3 regions of the Tepidibacillus sp. HK-1 genome follow, and region 1 is predicted to be linked to each of the others. Evidence: riboswitches for the same ligand, from Rfam matches in the RefSeq annotation. Region 1 holds a riboswitch; each other region holds the start of a gene.
The links. Region 1 has a riboswitch for cyclic di-GMP ahead of BEN26_RS11690 (DUF6531 domain-containing protein). Riboswitches for the same ligand answer to the same signal wherever they lie in the genome.

Region 1 (4,943 bases):
TGAAAAGAATGGTGACAATGAAAATGGTAAAGATAAACAAATGAAAAAACTTCAAAAAGACATCAAGAAACTTGAGCATGAAATGGAAAAGGCTCTTGAAAAAGTAAATGAAAAAGCAAAAGAGCAAATGCAACGAAAAGTGGAAGAGTTAAAACAAAATATGGAAGAGAAATGGTTACCTTTATTAGAGGAACTAGCTAACCAAGAAAACACAGAACAATCGATTCAAGCTACCTATGAATATGTACAGTCCTTATTAAATCAAAATGAATTAACTGAGAAAGAACAAGAAGATGCGCAAGAACTTATGGAAAGCTTAGAAGAGGAATTAAAAGGTGAATTAGAAGGATTAGAAGAGGTAGGAAATCTTGAAGACATCGAATTACCTACTTCAAAGATAGAAGCATATAAACAGTTAATGGAAATGTATAAATTGATGGACAAAGATCAAGATGCATTAGAGGCTCAAGAGCAAATTCTAGGATTTACGAAAGGCTCTAAAGATGAAGTAAAAAAATTAATTGAGCTTTACAAAGAAACAAATAAGAAAGAATTAAAAGCATTTGTAAATGGTAAGCAACCACAATTTGATGTTCCACCTCAATTAGTAAATGGCAATACGCTTGTTCCTTTTAGGGCGATTGCAGAAGCATTGGGTGCAGAGGTTAGTTATGATCCTGAAACAAGAACAATCACAGTAAAACAAGGTGATGTAAGTGTTTCCTTTGTCTTAAATCAAAAACAAGCAAAAGTAAATGGCCAAATCATTCAGCTACAGGTACCTGCCACAACCGTTAATGGCAATACAGTTGTACCTTTAAGATTTATTAGTGAAAGTCTTGGTGCGGATGTGGAATATGATTCTGATACTCAATTAATTTTTGTAGATAACCAAGATCAAGTAACAACTGAACCGTCAACTGAAACAACAACTGAGACTCAACCAGTACAGTAAAACATAAATATAATCGTAAGTAAAATTTCAAGTGAAAATGGTTGACAGTCTTTCTTACTTCTTATAATATAGATTGTTGAATGGATCTCTTATTCAAAATCTATTTAAACATAAGAGGTAAGCTTGAGTATAAAAAGCCTTTCCTCTAAAGGAAAGGCTTTTTTGCATGAGTATCATAACAATAGATGTACATACTAATTTTAAGGGAGGTTTTCATATGGCGTTACAAAAAGGTCGTCATTTATTCACTTCTGAATCTGTGACTGAGGGCCATCCAGATAAAATTTGTGATCAAATTTCCGATTCAATCCTTGATGCGATTCTTGAAAAAGATCCCAATGCTCGTGTTGCGGCAGAAACCTCTGTAACAACTGGATTGGTTTTGGTGGCGGGAGAAATTACAACAAGCTGCTATGTTGACATTCCAAAAATTGTTCGTGAAACGATCCGAAATATTGGCTATACAAGAGCAAAATATGGCTTTGATGCAGAAACCTGTGCTGTCTTAACTTCAATTGATGAACAATCTCCAGACATTGCGGTAGGTGTTAACCAAGCGTTAGAATCTCGTGAAGGGCAAATGTCTGATGAAGAAATTGAAGCGATTGGTGCTGGAGACCAGGGTTTAATGTTTGGGTTTGCAGTCAACGAAACACCTGAATTGATGCCATTACCTATCTCACTAGCCCACCAATTAGCTCGACGTCTTACTGAAGCAAGAAAAGAGGGAATCTTAGACTATTTACGTCCAGATGGCAAAACGCAAGTGACTGTTGAATATGAAGGAGACAAGCCAGTTCGTATTGATACAATTGTTATTTCAACACAACATCATCCTGAAGTAACAAATGAACAAATTAAAGCCGATCTTCATAAATATGTGATTAAACCAGTGGTACCAGCAGAATTATTAGATGATAAAACAAAGTATTTTATCAATCCAACAGGCCGTTTCGTGATCGGAGGACCTCAAGGTGATGCAGGATTAACAGGTCGTAAAATCATCGTTGATACCTATGGTGGTTATGCTCGCCATGGTGGTGGAGCATTCTCTGGTAAGGATCCAACAAAGGTTGACCGTTCTGGTGCTTATGCTGCCCGCTATGTTGCGAAAAACATTGTTGCTGCAGGATTAGCGGATAAATGTGAAGTTCAAGTTGCTTACGCGATAGGTGTGGCTCAACCTGTATCGATTAGTATCGATACATTTGGTACTGGAAAAGTAGATGAAAACATCCTTGTTGAATTAGTTCGTAAACATTTTGATTTACGCCCTGCAGGGATTATTAAACAACTTGATCTTCGCCGTCCAATTTACCGTCAAACAGCTGCATATGGCCACTTTGGTCGTCATGATCTTGATCTACCATGGGAGCGTACAGATAAGGCAGAAGTCTTAAGACAAGAAGCAATGGCTTACGCAAAATAACAAAAGAACAGAATTTAATCTACACGATGACTTAAATAAAAGATAATATACGCAAAAATCCTTCTCTTTTTAGACGAGAAGGATTTTTTTATTTGCACTTTATATTTCTTACAATAGGAACAAATGACTAGGAATATATTACCTGTTTTGAAATGGTAAAATAGGAATAAAGAACCAATATAAGGAATTTTAGGAGAAAAAGATTGCCAAAATTATGACAATACTCTACTATAAATTACATAAAGTATACATTTATTACCGATAAAGGCAAACTAATTGAAAGATGGGGGCGCAAAGCCATGGGTTTAAAGTCGAATGTTGTTGTCTAAGATCGCCAGGTTACCGAAGGGAGAAACAAAGGGATGAAACAATTGCCTCGTAAGTCTATCATTATTTTACTATCATTTTTTGTCTTTTTTAGCAGTTTAACCATTCAGCCAAAAAACACGATAGCTTTTGGGGACACTGATCCAACATTTATGGATCCAGCATCTTTATTAAGTTTACTACCACAAAGGAATGAAGATCCTCGTTCCATGCAAAATCCACTTCAGGGAGTAGTACCTCAATTTCCTTCCATACCTTCAACAGAGATTCAAACACAAGAACCACCAATACGAAGTCAACAATCGAATGCACCTATTTTTGAAAATGATAAGAAACCAGATGTAGATATCACCACAGGATATTTGAAATTTTCAGAGAAGGAGTTAAACTTACCTGGCATTGGCTATGACTTTGTGTTAGAGCGAGCCTATTCTAGTAATGATCAAGAAGTAGGACCTTTTGGTCGTGGTTGGAAGTACCCATTAGATTCCAAATTGCAAATGTATGCAGATTTTCATATGGGAGAATTTCGCTTCGATGGCAGTACAAGAACCTTTCCATTTATAAAAGATGATCCTGAAGCATTTGTAACAAGCTATGATGGGGATGAAATGACCAATTATGAATTAGATAAAGGTCATTTTGAGGAAGTTGATGGCGATCAGCTGCAACGAAATAGCCAATATGAATATATCGTTACCACAGATAAAGGGAGCAAGATTACTTATTATGGTTATCATGCACCATGGAGAGAAAATCAGGATCCCAAAGAAGGGAAAATGATTGAGCAACAAGATCGCTTTGGGAACTCTACGAAATATAGCTATGATAGTCAAGGCCAGTTAATCAAAGTAACAGATACAACAGGAAGATTGATCCGGTTCACATGGGCAAATGGGCTGATCACTGAAATGATTGATCCCATGGGTCAAAAAACCTCCTATCAATATGACGGAGAAAAAAGACTGATTAAAATTACAAAACCAGACCTTTCTACTATTCAATACTCCTATGACAGCAACCATCGTATTCATTCAAGGATCGATGAAGAAGGGGTAACAACAACATACAGCTACAATAGTCAAAATCAAGTAACCTCAATCAAAAATTCCAATAACATCATGTCATATACCTTTACTTATTCTTCAGGGAAAATACAGATGAAAAATGCATTACAGCAGGAATGGACTTATTTTGTTGAAAACGAAAAGATTATTCGCGAAATCAATCCACAACAAGAAGAAAAAACCTATACTTATGATGAAAAAGGAAATCTACTCAAAATCAGCTCACCTCAAGGAACCATTTCCTACAGCTATGATAACAAAGGGAATAAAAAAAGTGAAACAAATCTAAATGGTGGAGTAACCACCTATGAATACCACGATAAGTGGGATCTACCTACAAAAATTGTCGATCCTCTAGGTGGAGTGACCCAATTTACTTATGATGAAAAAGGAAATATTGTAAAGCGTATCGATGCGAATGGTGATCAAGCTTCATTTGGGTATGATGAAAGAGGATTAATGAAGTGGGGAGAAGATGCATTAGGAAATCGTACTCAATTCAATTATGATTCATTTGGAAATATTACTGAGGTTATAAATCCATTAGGAGAAAAAACAACTTATACGTATGATCTTTTAGGGCGGTTAACAGAGGAAATCAAACCAGATGGAACGGTAACCAAAATGAATTATGATCCGGTTGGTAGACTAACTAGACTAGATGCTGGATCAGGTAGTGTTTATCAATATGACTATGATAAAACAGGTCGACTAACCAAAATAACAGATCCTCTCGGCAATGAAACCTCTTATTCTTTTGACGAAAAGGGAAATGTCACTAACTATATCGATTCACTCGGAAGGGTTTATGAATATCAGTATGATTTGACAGGGAAAATCAAATCGATTAATCAGCCAATGGGAAAAACAACAACATTTGAGCGTGATTTATTAGGACGATTGACAAAAGTAGATGATGGGAAGCACACTGTTTCCTATGAATACGGTCCTTATGGTCTCACAAAAATGACCACTTTGGCAGGCGTTTTTACATATCACTACGATCAAAATGGACAAGTTAGTCAAATCACGGATGCCCTTCAGCGAACCCTCACCTACCAGTACAACAAAAAGGGGCAGCTAATACAAATCGTAGATCCCTTAGGAAGAAAAACGTCTTATTCCTATGATCTAGTAGGGAGAAAAATAGCAGAGACGTTGCCAA
Region 2 (4,943 bases), on a different contig from region 1:
CTTTTAGTGATAAAGATGAAATGATTATTTATTCTTTGGCAGGACAAGCAGCAGTCATTATTGAAAACAATATCATCTACAAAAATATGGAAGAGCTATTGGAAAAAAATAGATTGACGATATCTGATGAAATAACCAAAAGAAAACAGGCTGATGAAGAGATTAATAAGTTGCTTAGTGCGATTGAACATAGTCCTTCATCTGTAATTATTACAGATATAAACGGGTACATCCAATACATAAATCCAAAATTTACGCAAGTTAGTGGTTATACGTATAAAGAAGTGATAGGGAAAAATGTAAGCATTCTTAAATCCGGAATACATCCTAAAGAAATGTATATTGATTTTTGGAAGACTATACTTTCAGGTAAAGAATGGTCTGGTGAATTTTATAATAAGAAAAAGAATGGAGAGTTGTATTGGGAATCGACCTCTGTTTCCTCAATAAAGGATGAAAACGGTACAATTAAATATTTTATATCAGTGAGAGAGGATATTACTGAAAAGAAAATACTTTATAAAAAAATAGAAGAACAAAATATAGTGCTTCAGAAAACCATTAGGAAGTTAAATGACGCACAATCTCAATTGATTCAAAAAGAAAAAATGGCAGGAATCGGTCAACTGGCGGCAGGAATCGCTCATGAAATCAATAACCCCTTGGGTTTTATTACGAGTAATTACCATACATTTAAAAAATATACTTTAAAAATAGAGGAACTCTTACAAAAGTATAAAGATGCCTTGCTCAATTTCTCAGAACTTTCAACTGAGAAAAAAGAAAAAATATTGGATGATATTATAGAATATGAAAAGAATAACAAGATTGCCTTTGTAATGGAAGATCTTTTTGAACTATTAAATGATACTAATGAAGGATTAGAACGGATTAAAATGATTGTAAATGCACTAAGAGCTTTTTCCAGTATTGATCAGGTAAATGAATTTAGTCCTTACGATCTTAATGAAGGAATTAAAACCGCTTTAATTATCGCCAAAAGTAAAATTACATATGATACGAATATCAATGAAGAGCTGACAGATATCCCCAACATCATTGCCATTGGTGCCGAAATCAATCAAGTGATTTTAAATTTAATTCTGAATGCTGCATATGCAATAGAAATGAAACAGGATAGTAATGAAGGGATGATTACGATTAGGACTTATCAAAAAGAAGAATATGTATACTGTGAAATAGAGGATAATGGGATCGGAATAAAAGAAGAGCTTATCAATAGAATCTATGAACCTTTTTTTACTACAAAACCTGTTGGAACAGGAACGGGTCTTGGATTAAGTATTTCTTATGATATCGTTGTAAACAAACATCAAGGGGAAATATCTGTAGAAAGTAAAGAAGGAATAGGATCTAAATTTGTGGTAAAACTGCCTATTAAAGGTAGGGTGTCTATTCTTAATTGAATCTCATTATTTATTTCAGTATAATTCAATAAACGATAAAAAACGATATATTTTGGCAAACCTATTGAAAGGTAGGGACGCAAAGCTATGGGCCTAAGGGATTAACTATGGTTGCCAGGTTGCACTTGAGAAAAAGATCTATGTGCACTTGGTGTACATAGATCTTTTTTTAGTAGATGCAATAAGCCGAATTTTTTGATAATCATAATCTCAAGGGGGAGGATTCTGATGGTTAAACTCAATAATCATAATTCATCGATTGGTTTTACTACTGAGCTTACAACCAACTATAGAAAAGAGAAAGTAAGTTCTTTAAAAATTACTTTTCTCTATTTTATAATAGCTAACGCTTTCCTTTTGCTAGCCAATTTTGTTACTCAACTTAAGGATGACAACACTATACACTCTATTTTGGCCTTTCATGATTTTAAATACCTGATTGCAATTATATTTACTTCACTATTTGTTTTTCTGTTCATTTATTATAATCGCTTAAAACTAAGAAAAGATGAATTAGACCTTTGTATGTTATCTAAGATCATTGAACAGAGTCCAATAAGTATTATTATTATGGATGAAAACGGAAAGATAGAAGATGTAAATCCACAATGTACCCAACTAACAGGATATACATATGAAGAAATGTTAGGCAAACATTATAGTATTTTTCATGATTCAATTACATTAAGCCAGAATTGGCAAGGTGAATTTCAAAGCAAGAAAAAAAATGGAGAATTATTTTGGGGGCATGTATCTATCTCCTCTATCCAAAATGAGAAGAAAAAGATTGTTCGCTATATTGCTCAGATTGAGGATATTACAATGAGAAAGCAGATGGAAGAGAAATTAAAAAGCGCCCAATCCCAAGTAATCCACCAAGAGAAACTTGCAGCGATTGGACAGATAGCAGCTGGGGTCGCTCATGAAATCAATAATCCTTTAGCTTTTATTAAAAGTAACTTCGATACCTTAGAGAAATATTTCTATAAATATAAAGAAGTGATCGAAGTCTATCAAAGATTAAAGGGCAATTTGAGAGAAGAAGAACAATTGAAATTGGAGAATATTAATTTGATCATAGAAGAAATTGAAAGAATTGAAAGGAAAAATAATATTTCGTTTATTAACGAAGATTTAGAAGAATTATTTAGAGATTCAAATGATGGAATCGAACGAGTAAATGAAATTATAAAAGGATTAAGGATGTTCTCTAGAAAGGAACAATTAGATACCTTTGAAGATTATGATTTAAATGAAGGAATAAAAAATACACTAGTTGTTACTAGAAATATCTTAAAATACCAAGTGCAAGTTGAAGAATACCTTGGGGAGATACCAACTATTCATGCCATAGGTGGAGAAATCGACCAAGTATTGCTCAATTTATTATTAAATGCCACCTATGCAATTAAAGAGAAACAACCAGAGATTGGCTTGATAAAAATTCGAACATTCGCTAAAGATGATTCTGTGTATTGTGAACTTGAGGATAATGGAATAGGAATAGAAGAAAAAAACATATCATCAATCTTTGATCCCTTTTTTACAACAAAACCTGTAGGAGAAGGAACAGGGTTAGGACTAAGTATAGCTTATGATATTATTACTAATCAACATCATGGAACTATAACTGTGGAAAGCACAAAAGGAGTCGGAACTAAATTTATGATTAAACTCCCCATTCATCAAGCATTCAATTAATCTCAAAGAAATGATGATTTAATATTTATATTTGAAAGTAGGTGAAAACAAGTTGAAAAAATATAAGATCCTTTTAGTTGACGACGAGATCAATGTGATTAATTCTATTAAGCGTGTTTTAGATGGTTCAAATTATCATTTATATTATACAACCTATCCTGAAAAAGCTTATGATTTATTGAATACCTATCAATTTGATCTTGTGATAACCGATCAGAGAATGCCAAAAGTACTGGGGATCGATATATTAAAGTATACAAAAAAAGTGTCTTATAATACAGTTAGAATATTAGTTACTGGTTATTCTGATCTAGATGTGCTCGTTTCTGCTGTCAATGAAGGTTCTATCTACCGATATATATCAAAGCCCTGGAAAAATGATGATCTTGTAAAAATAATAGAAGAGTCAATTGATTATAAACAAAGAATGGACCAGAAAGATACGATTTTAAATCAATTATTAACAAAGAATAATGAATATGAAAATATGATACAACAATTAAGAAATAAGCTTGTCAAAACAAATAGACAGATAGAAAAAACTTTACTTAGGGTTATACAAGCAAAAGATATGGAACTATTTACACATTCCAAAAATGTAGCTCATTATTCATTATATATTGCTGATTTACTAAATCTATCATATAAGCAAAAATTAACACTTAAATATGCAGGTTTGTTTCATGACATAGGGAAAATAGTAATTAGGGATCATATATTATTTAAACCTGATAGATTAACCGAAGAAGAATATACAGCAATGAAATATCATCCTTTGGTAAGTTCTTATATATTAGATGAAATTGATTTTATGAAAGAAGTCGTAGAAATCATTCGTCAACATCATGAAAGAATTGATGGTCTTGGGTATCCCCTTGGCCTAACTAATGATGAAATATTATTTAAAGCCAAAATCCTTTCAGTTGCTGATGCATATGATGCTATGCGTGCGAATCGTATCTATCGAAAAGGGATGTCCCAAAAAGAAGTACTTGAGGTTTTACAAAATGGAAGAGGAAAGCAGTTTGATAAGAACATAGTTGACACTTTTATAGGGGGATTGTTAAATGAAAAATATCCTCTTTGTAGATGATGAAAAAAGTATCCTAAATTCATTAAGAAGATTATTTATTCATGAAGAGTACGGTGTTTTTTTAGCGGAAAACGGAAATGAAGCCCTTTCTATTTTGGCAAGTGAAAATATTGATTTATTGATTACAGATATGAAAATGCCAGTGATGAATGGCTATGAACTATTAAAAGAAGTTTATAAAAAATACCCTAAGCTGATCCGAATCATTTTAAGTGGTTTTGCAGAAAAAGAAATAATTATGAAGTCAATTAGGGAAAATTTAGCATTCTTTTACCTATTAAAGCCCTGGGATAATGATCATATGATCAACCTAATCAATCGATTATTCTATCTGAAAGATATTTTGGAACAAAAGAACCTATTAAGATTTGTCGAAATTTATGGAGATGCATTCCCTTCTTTGTACAGTAATGAAAAAGAATTAAGATTAAAATTAGTGGAGAAGGCAGAAATTGAAGAAATCATCAAAATTATTGAAAGAGATCCTTCGACAACGTTGAGAGTATTGTACTTTGTGAATTCTGCATATGGTATCAAAACAGGTTCAGTAAAGAAAGCACTAAATTATTTGAACTTGAATGATTTAGAAAATATTTTATTTAGAGATTGGTATGATAGCTTGGATGATGCCATTACTCAGAAAAATATTGGATTGATAGTAAATCATTCAATATTAACAAATAAAATTGTTCATTATATCTATCAAGAACTACTGTGTAAGA
Region 3 (4,943 bases), on a different contig from region 1:
AATCGTTTTTTGTTTTCACGGCAAAATTAATCGCTTGGTCACACTGTTCGACAGCAAGATCAAGATGATGATGATTCAGTTCGTATACACTCTTATAGCGATAATAGTCGCTAAGATAGGAGATCTCATTTGTTTCATTAAAAATTTGATAGGCTTTTTCTAAGAGCTCAGGAATATTTTGATCGGCTTTTTGCTTGAAATAAAGCTTTGCCATCCCTATATAGTTGATTCCTTCCTCAACAGGTAAACCATGTGTCTTTGCTATTTCCAGCGATTGCTTGTAGTAGTCAAAAGCTTGGTCTATCCTTCCTTTTTCATACATTAAGTCACCTAAGTTCAATAATGCTTGGCTCATTATATAGATGGATACTCCATCTTGAGCTTTCACAATGGCTTCTTGAAATAATGATTCAGCTTTAGCGAATATGCCTTTTTCCAAATATAAAATTCCAAAATTGTTAAGAGTGGCGATATAAGTATGAATATCTGATATTTTTTTTGCAATTTCGATCGCTTTGTTAAAATGATTGAGCGCTTTGGATACCATACCAGATGTATGATAAATAATTCCTAAATTTCCAGATATATTAATCATTGTTCTTAGGTTATTTATTCTTTCAGCATAATCATAAGCTTTATTCAAATAATAAAGAGAACTATCAGTATCTCCATTTAAAAAATATAAAATACCAGCTTGACTCATCGTTTCTGCTAGATTTTCGTAATCCCTTGTTTTTAATAAGATTTCCTCCGATTTTTCTGCTAAAGGCAATGCTTCAGGATTTCCTAAAATTCTTAAAATATTGCATTTTAATTGCAGTAATTTCCCATACGTATTACTGTTTTCTCTTATTTTCGGCTGGATCTCATTTAAGATTGCTAATGCCTCTTCGTATTGGCTCATAGCTTTATAGAGATTCGCAATCATAATTTGAATCTGATAGATATCATCTGATACATTTGCGATCTCAAGCGCTTTTTTAAGATGATCTAATGCATTGTCATATTGGGCAAGGATAGTATAAATATTTCCCATTTCTATGAGAGAAAGAATCGTTTTATTTGTATCTTTATTTTGTGTTTTCTCGTTGATTTCAAGGTATTTCTTAAAAAAGTCTAAAGTACTAGTATATTGATAATCCTTTTTTAATCTGAAAGCCGCTTTATAGTAATACTCTTTTGCTTGACTTAGGCTACCAGCTTTTTCAAAATGAGTGGCTAATTGTTCGTAATAGTTTTCAAGGTCTTTTTCATAGTTGATTTCAAGCCATTCCGCAATTTTTTTATGATATTCCATCTTTGTTTTGTTTAGCATACTATGATATATGACTTCTCTTACTGTTTCTTGATTAAAGGTATAGATTTTGTCTCTCCCTAATGAGGAATGAACCGATTGCAGTGAAACAATATTCATTTTTACTGGTAGCGCTAATACATCTTCAGTGGATGTTGAATTCATTAAATGAGTCAACCAGGATAAATGAAACTCTTTCCCGATAACGGAAGCGAGTTGTAATAAGTTTCTCGCCGATTCATCTAAATCAGATAAGTTAGCTAAAATAAGGCTTTCGATGGTGTTAGGAATCGTCTGAAGTTCGGATACATCGATCGATGCAGTTCCGTCTTGAATAGAGAATGTTTTTCTTCTTTTAAGAGCCATCAAATATTCTTTGATATGGAGTGGATATCCTTTTGTAAATTGAATAATCGCCTGAAGCAATGGTTCATCAAGATGGCTGCAATTTAATAGTTTGCAAGCTAGTTTCTCTGTTCCAGTTGGACTAAGCGGTTTGAGTTTCAGAATAGGATGGCTATTTTTGCCACTATCACTTAATTCTTCTATTTCATATCTTGAGGTTAAAATGAAAAGGGATTTCACATCTGGCAGTGTTTTGACCAGATTTGTCAATATTTCCATTGATCCCGCGTCTGCCCAGTGGATATTCTCAATGATAAAAACAAAAGGTTCTTTATCAGCGGCTTGTTTGATAAATAGAGAAACCTGATTGAATATTTCTCTTTTGATATCTTCATAGTTCATCGCATTCAAGATATTCTGAAATTCATGGTCTCTTTTTAAACCCATAACCAAGCTTAAAAAACGATAGTTCCGTTGAATCTCCTCCTCACCAACGCTTGAGTTTTGAAAGAGATAAGCAAGATACGACTTTAGGCGGTTTTCTTTTATCTTTTCACTTTCAGTAGGATGGAGGTTCATTATTTGGTAGATCATGTTGGACAGAACCGAATAGATTTTGTTTTTGTAGCCGACATTGATATCGACCCAATGTTTTTTAAGTTGATTGTCTAGTTCTGACGTAAAGCTTCTTAGCAGGCTTGTTTTACCAGTTCCTGCCTCCCCGATAATGGTGATATACTCTGTGCTATTCAGTTGTTTGTAGATTGAATGCAGAAAGTTCGTTTCATCATCCCGTTCGATTAAAAACAGCGAATCAATAGCTGCTTCTCGTTTTAAATGAAGAGGGGTGAAGCATTTTACTGGTTTTTCTTTGTTTTTGGCAATGATCTCTTTTTCAGGAGAGTAATCAATTTGATCATTTGTTTCTTGATAGACAGATTCTGATACAAGGATCGTGCCAGCTGCTGCTTGAGTTTGAAGTCTTTGCGCTGTGTTGACCACATCTCCCATAACGGTAAAGTCTTTATCAAAATAGTTTCCCACACTTCCAGTCACAACCTGACCATAATTAATTCCGATGGAAAGATTTAATGTTACCCCTTTACTGGATAGTCTTTCTTTTGAAAAATCTTGGATTAAGTCGATCATCTTCATGCCACAGCTGACGGCTCTGTAAGGGTCATCGCTATGAGGATATTTTGCTCCGAAAAGAATCATCACACAGTCACCGATGTACTTGTCGATGGTTCCTTCCAATTCATATACAGGTTTGGTGATATAAGCAAAGGTTTCATTGATGATTTCCCGAACTTCCTCTGGATCCATTTTTTCCGACAATGCCGTAAATCCAGATACATCAGCAAAGATGACAGCTACATTTTTTCTGTTTTCCGTAAGAATCTCATAGTTTTGCACAGAGCTTTCTTTTTCTGATTGGGATATTTTATGTCCACAATTAAAGCAAAACTTGGCCATGATGGGGTTAGGCGAATCACAGGAAGAACATTTTATTGGCAATTTCATCCCACATAAAGGACATTCCTTTGGATAATTTGATGGTAAGTGATAACCGCAATTAAAACAAAGAATAAGAATCCCTCCTAGCGTAAAAAAATGATAAAAACTAGGTTCTTTGATTGACAAAAAGTGAAGTTTATGGTTTATTTATCTTAAAGTAAGTTAGTAAATCATTCCAAATCTATTATATACGGTATAGATAAGAATTGAAACGATTTTGTCGTTTTTTGTAAAAAACTTAATAGATGTCGATAATAGCAAACTTATCGAAAGGTAAGGACGCAAAGCCATGGGTCTAAGGAATAATCATTCTATGATTGCCAGGTTGCCGAAACAAAGTTACTAGGGTTATGCTTCGTTTAATTTTTATTATTAATAGCATGACTTGAGTTATTTATTGATTTGCCTAATTAAGCAAATCATCTTGGCGCCTATGGCTTGTTCATATAGGTGCCTTTTCTTTTAGCGATAAGGTTCGAAAGGAGGTGAGACGAATGAAAAGAATGATGTTTATTATCACAGCAGTTGTACTCTTGCTTTCAAGCATACCAGTTGTGGCAGCTGAGAATCCAGTGATTTATACGGATACGATTACGGTAACAGAAGATGGTGGCAGATATCAAGTTGGCTTTGTCAATGTTGAGTTTAAAAAGGATTTTATCGATCCAGAGAAGTTGCCGGCCACTTTTGATGTCAAGGTTTATGCTGAGAATGGGGTAGGATATGTTGAATTTGCCCCGGATACACCAAATTTCTTTAAAAAAGTTCACATTAGAATAGACAAATACGATGGACTTCTTTACGATCAGGCAACAGGGGAAAATATTGAGGTTCATGTTAAGAAACAACAAATTTTGGCTGAGCATTTTTCACGTTATTCTTGGTACTAGTAATCATCCATGAAAACCCTCTTAAAAAATTAAGAGGGTTTTCATCTACTTTTTAAAGTATGTATACATTCGCATATTAAAATAAGACAGAGGGGTAAATGATGTGTTCTATTACTTACTATTAGGCCACCTGCTAGGTGATTTTACATTTCAAACCGGTAAAATTGCAGAAAATAAACTAAAAGATTGGAGATGGAATTTACTTCATTCATCAATTATAACAATTTGCATGCTGATTCTTCTATTCCCATTTAATTCTTACATATTGGGATTTATTTTATTAAACGGGATTCTCCATTTTATGATCGACTCATTTAAATCAAAACTATCCATTAAGAGTTCTTTAGGTTCATTTCTCTATTTTATTTTGGACCAAGTCGTGCACATCATGATCCTATATTGGTTATCTACTATAATTGTTAAAATTTCTCCACCATTACTTATTGATGTGCAAATCATCAAGTTTCTTATTATTCTGGTCTTTATCTCATCTTTTTCCGCAATTTTGATTCAGTTTATACTGAAAGCTATTTTTCCTGCATACCAGAAAAATTTTTTTAATGGAAATGAAAAGGGTGTTGGCCAATTAACAAGGATTGTTTCTTTTTTTATTTTTTATCTAAGCTTTTCTTTTTCTATATATTTTTTAATCGGATTATTGGCTATTATCATAGGATTAATTATTTATTATAATAGAAAATGGCGTACATGGATGAGCCTAAACTATTTTATAGCAAAACTTTTCATGGATGTATTGATATCTATGATCGGTTTTATCTTCTTATTGATTCAGGAATGAGGTGCAATTTTGTTGACGAATTTAAAAACGATCATCTGTATAGAATCAATCAAAAAATACGAAGAGTTTTTGGATGTCATTAAAAATGAATTTGAAC

Region 2: another riboswitch for cyclic di-GMP. It lies ahead of BEN26_RS05870 (PAS domain-containing sensor histidine kinase); the one in region 1 lies ahead of BEN26_RS11690 (DUF6531 domain-containing protein).
Region 3: another riboswitch for cyclic di-GMP. It lies ahead of BEN26_RS05885 (hypothetical protein); the one in region 1 lies ahead of BEN26_RS11690 (DUF6531 domain-containing protein).

Annotation. Positions count from the first base shown of each region.
Region 1 is NZ_BDGM02000024.1:3,718-8,660, reverse strand. Features, by position in the region: gene BEN26_RS11700 (copper amine oxidase N-terminal domain-containing protein) at 1-955, shown strand, start outside; gene metK (methionine adenosyltransferase) at 1,173-2,384, shown strand; cyclic di-GMP riboswitch class I at 2,641-2,731, shown strand; gene BEN26_RS11690 (DUF6531 domain-containing protein) at 2,747-4,943, shown strand, end outside.
Region 2 is NZ_BDGM02000008.1:61,578-66,520, reverse strand. Features, by position in the region: gene BEN26_RS05875 (ATP-binding protein) at 1-1,427, shown strand, start outside; cyclic di-GMP riboswitch class I at 1,472-1,554, shown strand; gene BEN26_RS05870 (PAS domain-containing sensor histidine kinase) at 1,656-3,128, shown strand; gene BEN26_RS05865 (HD domain-containing phosphohydrolase) at 3,181-4,221, shown strand; gene BEN26_RS05860 (response regulator) at 4,196-4,943, shown strand, end outside.
Region 3 is NZ_BDGM02000008.1:67,304-72,246, reverse strand. Features, by position in the region: gene BEN26_RS05890 (tetratricopeptide repeat protein) at 1-3,055, opposite strand, end outside; partial or broken gene BEN26_RS14270 (double zinc ribbon domain-containing protein) at 3,101-3,283, opposite strand; cyclic di-GMP riboswitch class I at 3,404-3,490, shown strand; gene BEN26_RS05885 (hypothetical protein) at 3,652-4,047, shown strand; gene BEN26_RS05880 (DUF3307 domain-containing protein) at 4,151-4,846, shown strand; gene BEN26_RS05875 (ATP-binding protein) at 4,856-4,943, shown strand, end outside.